Regions from separate parts of the Thermosipho japonicus genome, predicted to be linked through region 1. Evidence: riboswitches for the same ligand, from Rfam matches in the RefSeq annotation. Region 1 holds a riboswitch; the other holds the start of a gene.

What was found. A riboswitch is a leader RNA that binds a small molecule or an ion and turns the genes downstream of it on or off. The one in region 1 is predicted to bind thiamine pyrophosphate.
Region 2: it holds a riboswitch for thiamine pyrophosphate, as region 1 does, so the genes downstream of both, HNP65_RS07875 (thiamine ABC transporter substrate-binding protein) here and HNP65_RS00265 (sulfide-dependent adenosine diphosphate thiazole synthase) in region 1, are expected to answer to the same signal.

Annotation. Positions count from the first base shown of each region.
Region 1 covers NZ_JACHEX010000001.1:56,913-60,132, forward strand. Annotated here, with positions in the region: gene thiC (phosphomethylpyrimidine synthase ThiC) at 1-798, opposite strand, end outside; gene HNP65_RS00265 (sulfide-dependent adenosine diphosphate thiazole synthase) at 798-1,571, opposite strand; TPP riboswitch at 1,631-1,742, opposite strand; gene HNP65_RS00270 (DUF4234 domain-containing protein) at 1,788-2,222, opposite strand; gene fabD (ACP S-malonyltransferase) at 2,369-3,220, opposite strand, start outside.
Region 2 covers NZ_JACHEX010000004.1:171,882-175,101, reverse strand. Annotated here, with positions in the region: gene HNP65_RS07880 (ABC transporter permease) at 1-512, opposite strand, end outside; gene HNP65_RS07875 (thiamine ABC transporter substrate-binding protein) at 485-1,462, opposite strand; TPP riboswitch at 1,504-1,614, opposite strand; gene ffh (signal recognition particle protein) at 1,832-3,139, shown strand; gene rpsP (30S ribosomal protein S16) at 3,163-3,220, shown strand, end outside.

The DNA.
Region 1 (3,220 bases):
TTCTAACATTACTTGAACATTCTTCTTTCTAGCCATTTCAACCAATTCTTCAAATATAAACCATTCTTCTAATTGTAATCTGTCTAAAGAGTCAAATAAGTTCCCTGGTCTTAATGAATCACCCAGGCTTAAAGTTACATCATATTCTCTTGCAATATCAAGTACTTCATCAAAGTATTTGTAAAACGGATTTTCTAGATTGTTTTTAATTATCCATCCCGCAATAATTGATCCACCTCTACTAACTATTTTCATTATTCTTTGGGATTTTTTTAATTTTTTAACGATATCTTTAGTTATACTAATATGCAGGGTCACAAAATCTACACCTTGTTTTGCATGTTTCTCAAATATTTTTAAGAAATCTTTTTCACTAAAATCAACAACATTCTTTTTTTCCTGATAAGAAATTACAGCTGCATCATAAATTGGAACAGTTCCAACGGGAATATCTGAATTTTTAATTATGAATTCTCTTTGTTCATCTAGATTCCCCCATGTTGAAAGTAACATAACACTATCTGCACCCACAGCTTTGGCGGTATTAAATTTCTCTATTTCATATTCGAAATCATCATATCCAAATGATGTTCCAATGTTTGCGTTTACTTTTACTGTTAAACCTTTACCAATTCCCATAAATTTTTTTAATGATGTATGATTTTTGTTGTGCGGAATTACAATTTTTCCATTTAATAATCCTTCTCTAATATTATCAATACTAACATTTTCATGTTCGGCAATTTTTTCAATTTCACTACATTTTTCACCATTTTTAACCTTTTCAATTAGCGTCATTATTTCACCTCTATGGATAATTTTTCTAATATATTATTTGCAACTTTTAAACCTGATTTAATCATCCCACCGAAAATTGGTCCCATTCTGGGCCCACCACCTACTGAAACTGCAGCCATTCCCATTACGTAAAGTCCTGGGAAAACTTCTTTAGTATTTTCAACTACAAATTTTTCTCCTTCTTTTGCATTCATAGGGTATTCCCTAATTTTTCCCATAGGAAGGTCGACATCAATTCCTCTATCAACCAACATATTCACAACGTTTGCAGGATGTCCCGTACCATCAACTACGAACTTTGCCATAATTGTTATAGGATCAACATGGAGTTTTTGCCTTATAACTGGTGCCCAATTTATTACAATTCCATTTACTTTATTTTCATAAAATACAATATCTTCAACAATAACATTATTGAATAAAATTGTACCAACTTTAGTAGCATTGTATAGTAAAGAAGAGGCAAAATGTACAGAATCAACTGAAATAAAATTGTTTTTAATTAAGTAATTCATTCCTAATTCATCTAAAAAAGATTTAATATCTTTTTCAACTACTAGTTCATTAAACATCATTCCTCCACCCCATGTTCCACCACCAGGTTCATTTTTTGACTCAAATATAGCAACCTTCAATCCTTTTTTTGAAAGATAGTAGGAAGCTGCTAAAGCGCTTGGGCCACCCCCGACAATTGCTACATCAACTTTCAAGCTATCATTCAATTTTTCAAAAAATCTTTCTACAATAATTTTTGAAACTTCATAATCCCACATATCGCTTACCTCCTTATGAAAAATCCCCTCCGCAAAAGCGGAGGGGTTATTATAGACTTTTATTTTTCTTTTCCCAATCCCTCCGCCGGTATTACCCGGTTCAGGTTCTAAGGGTCGAAGGTTTCCGCCTTCCTCTCAGCCCCGGATTATGGAGCTCCCCTTGGGAATTTATTCACTTTTCTTACACTAATATGGTACTACTAAATTTTAAAAGTGTCAATTTAGTTTTCTAATTTCTTTGATAATGTCATAAAAGAAAAAGTAAGAATATATTCCAAGAGTTAGTATAGAAAATACAATAAATTTAAAAATTGATTTTTTTGACTCTATTATGCTCAATATTACCTTAAGATATAATAAAATAAATAGAAAACTCATAAACTGCGCAACAAAATACGTAAAATATGATGAGGTTAAATACAAAGGAAGAAGAGAGAAAAGTGCAAGAAATAAAGCTATGTAAAAAATCCACATAAAGTTTACATTAAATTTCTTTCCAATTTTTCTCCCAAATAAGAATAGTAAAAACATTAAAAATAAGGATGAAATAGTCAACAATATTTGCGAAATAGGTTCATTAAAGAAAACAAAAATATTAGCTAAAACCGAAAAAAATGTGTATCCCCAAAAAGAAATAATCATTATTAACATACCTCCATTTTTTGTTTAATACTATTCTAAGTATAAAAAAATAATCGATTAAAGTCAAATATTTTCAACAAATAAAAAACATGGCTTCAAACAAATTGAAGCCATGTATTCGAGATAAGCAATTCCCAAATATTCAACTTTAAAGTTCAAACCCTGGAATCTTCTATTTCTTCTATCTCACTAAAATGAATAATATCTATCTTCTCTCTTTTTAACATATTTGATAGAACGTTTTTAGGGCCAACTTCAACAAATTCTTTTACTCCAAGTTCTAACATTCTTCTTATTGACTGTAACCAATAAACTGGTCCTGCTATTTGTTCAAGTAAATAGTATTTTAATTCCTCTGGATCACTCGATTCTTTAGCTGTACTATTCAAAACAATCGGAACTTTTGGTTTTTTGAATTTAACATGTTCAATTTCTTTTGAAAGTTTTTCACGAGCACTTTCTAAAAAGGGAGTATGGAAAGGCCCGGAAACAACCAATTCTGTTGCTCTAATACCATTATTTTTACAATCTTCTAAAAATTTTTGAATAGATGATTTCAAGCCACTTATAACTGTTTGTGTTGAAGAATTATAATTTGCAACATAAAGACCTTCATAATTTTTAACAAGTTCTTCTACTTTCTCAGCAGAGATTTTTAAAACTGCAGCCATACTTCCTTTTCCAGGTTCGATTGCTTGAGAAATATATTCTCCCCTTTTTCTTACCAAATATATCCCAAAATCAAAATCGTATACCCCAGCTGCAGCAAAGGCAGTATACTCTCCCAGACTATGCCCTGCAAATATATTATAGCTTATTCCTAAGCTTTCTAAGTGTTTAAAAGCTACAAAGCTAGCTAAAAATATTGCAGGTTGCGCGTTTTCGGTTAACTTTAGAGTTTCTTCATCTCCATTCATAATATTTATTAAATCAATATTAAGTACCTCTTCCGCTCTTTTACTTAGCTCATTCCAAAATGGGTATTTAGAAAAATCTTTTGCCATTCC
Region 2 (3,220 bases), on a different contig from region 1:
AAATTATTTGCGCCATCTAATTTTGCAGATTCTATAATACTAGAATCTATTTTTTCCCAAGTTTCTCCAACTATGCGGATAAAAAGTGGAAAATTGTAAAAAACATGGCCGATAATTATAGCAGAAAAAGTATAAAGTAGTCGTTGGTTAAAACCAAATAACTTAAGAAATTTTGTGATTAATCCATTGTTTCCGAATGTCATTAAAAAACCTATGCTCATTGTTACTCCCGGTAAAATAAAAGGAATGGCTGACAGTATTCTAAAAGTGGATTTTAAATAATTATTCATTTTTGTTCTAGCAACGATATATGCTCCAGGAAGGCCTATAACGGTTGCTAATATAGATGAGATAAAAGCTTGATAAATAGTGAATTTGATAATATTAAAGTTATCAGAAATTGATTTGATATTTATACCACCTATCTTTATAAATAAAAAAGTAAATGGGAGGACAACTCCTCCCATTATAAATGTAATTGGAATTAGCCACCAATTACTTCTTTTGACCATTCTTTTAAAATCCTTTCTTGATTCTTATAAATATCATTTTTTATCTCAAGAACTTTTTTTATTTCAGGAACATATTTAAAAGCTTCAGGTAACTTTACATTTGTAACAGGAAGCATCCATTGATTTAAAGGAACTTTTTCTTGAAATTCATCTGAAAGTAGAAATTCTATGAATTTTTTTGCAAGTTCTACGTTTTTAGCATTTTTTACAAGTGAAGCATATTCAACTTGAACAAATGCACCTTCATCTAAAATTACTGGAACGTATTTGACGTTGCCATAGTAATAATAGCTGTATGCACCATCGGTTGCATAGCTAACCATGATATCAGCTTCGCCTGATTCTAACATTTCAAATGCTTCGTCCCATCCTGGTGTTATTGTCAGTAAATTGTCTTTAAATTTGGACCAAAAATCCAAATATTTTTCATTAAATGCCGCAATAGTCCATAGAAGAAAGCTAAGACCAGTGCTTGAAGTTCTAGGATCTTCAACAACGATTTTTCCTCTAAATTCATCTTTTAAAAGATCGTTAAAGCTTTTTGGTGGATTTTTAATTTTTTCCTTGTTATAAACAATAGCAATTGCACCAAAATCATATGGAGTGCCGTATTCATTATACAATTCTGGATATTTTAGCAAAGATAAATTTTCAGGTTTAAATTTTTGAACTAGATCATTTTCGATGGCTCTAATTAATAACGCTTGATCAAGACCAACTATTACATCAGCTTTAGGATTATTTTTTTCAAGCATAAGTCTTGAAAGCACAGTTCCAGCATCACCAAAAGATAAAAGTTCTACTTTACAACCATACTTTTTTTCAAAAATTGGAACAATTTCTTTACCAATACCAGATACAAAACTGTCATATGTATAAACGACAAGTTTTTCTACTGATAATGAAATTACTGAGATAGTTAATATTAAATAAATAAGTGCTTTTTTCATATAACCCCTCCTTTTAAAATAAAAAATTCCCTCCTTTTTGGAGGGATTTTGCATCCCATCCCTCCGCCGGTATTACCCGGTTCAGGTTCTAAGGGTCGAAGGTTTCCACCTTCCTCTCAGCCCCGGATTGTGGAGCTCCCCTTGGGATGCTTCTATTATACTATATCTTATAAAGTACATCAATAAAATATTTTCTATAATTTGTTACTATAAAGTTAACTAAAAACTATCAGTTAAGTTAAGCGACAAGTTTTGCTTAACATGATTGTTACATATAATTTTGGATAATTTTTCAATCGGCTACAAAAATTTAATTGAATTAGTAAAAAAGTATTATATACTAATGAAAGTGAAGGAAGGTGATTGGAGTTGTTTGAAGGTTTACAAGAAAAACTTTCTAAAGCTTTTAAGACGCTTTCGGGAAAAGGAAAAATCACTGAAAAAAATATAAAAGAAGCAATAAAAATGGTAAAGTTGTCATTGTTAGAAGCTGATGTAAATTACAAGGTAGTAAAGGAATTTATTGCAGAGGTAACTGAAAAAGCCACAGGTGAGGAAGTATTAAAGTCGTTAACCCCGGATCAGATGTTTATTAAAATTTTAAGAGATGAATTAATTAGGGTTATGGGAGAAAAATCCCAATTAAGTCTTGTACATTCTCCCTCTTACATTATGATGGTTGGACTTCAGGGAAGTGGTAAGACTACATCGGCGGCAAAACTTGCAAATTTGCTTAAGAAAAAAGGAAAAAAGCCATTTTTGGTTGCTGCTGATACATATAGACCTGCTGCGATAGACCAATTAATAACGTTAGGAAAGAAAATTGATGTGCCAGTTTTTTGTGGCGATCGAAAAAATCCAGTTAAAATAGTTCGTGAGGCTATAAAAGAAGTTAAAGATAGTGGATACAATGTTGTAATTTTTGATACTGCGGGGCGTTTGCATATTGATGATGAAATGATGAATGAATTGGAAGAAATAAAGGATATTCTTAATCCAGATGAAATATTGATGGTTGTGGATGCCATGGCTGGGCAAGATGCTGTAAATTCTGCAAAGATTTTTAATGAACGATTGGATGTTACAGGATATGTAGTTACAAAGATGGATGGAGATGCAAGAGGTGGCGTGATACTTTCGATAAGGTATATTACTAATAAACCAATAAAATTTATTGGAGTTGGAGAAAAGATAGAAGACTTAGAAGAGTTTCATCCTGAAAGGATTGCTAGTAGAATTTTAGGTCTTGGAGATGTTTTAAGTTTAATTGAGAAAGCTGAGCAAGAACTTGATAAAGATAAAATGCAAAGACTAGGTAAAAAGATGCTTAATGCAGAATTTACACTTGAAGATTTTCAAGAGCAATTAAAAGAGATAAAAAAGTTAGGTTCATTATCAAAAATTGTTGAGATGTTGCCAGGTAGTCCGAAAGTGGATATAAATCAGAGTGAAAAAGAATTAAAAGTAATTGAAGCAATAATTAATTCAATGACACCTGAAGAGAGAAGAAATCCAAAAATTTTAAATGCTAGCAGAAAAAAAAGAATAGCAAAAGGTAGCGGTACAAGCGTTCAAGAAGTGAATAAACTTCTTAAAAACTATGAGGAAATGAAAAAAATGATGAAGATATTTAAGAAAGGAAAATTACCATTCAATCTAAAAGGATTTAAAATTTAAAAAATTTGATGGAGGTGTTTAGAGTGGTAAGGATAAGATTAACTCGTATGGGAAAGAAAAAACAACCATTTTACAGAATTG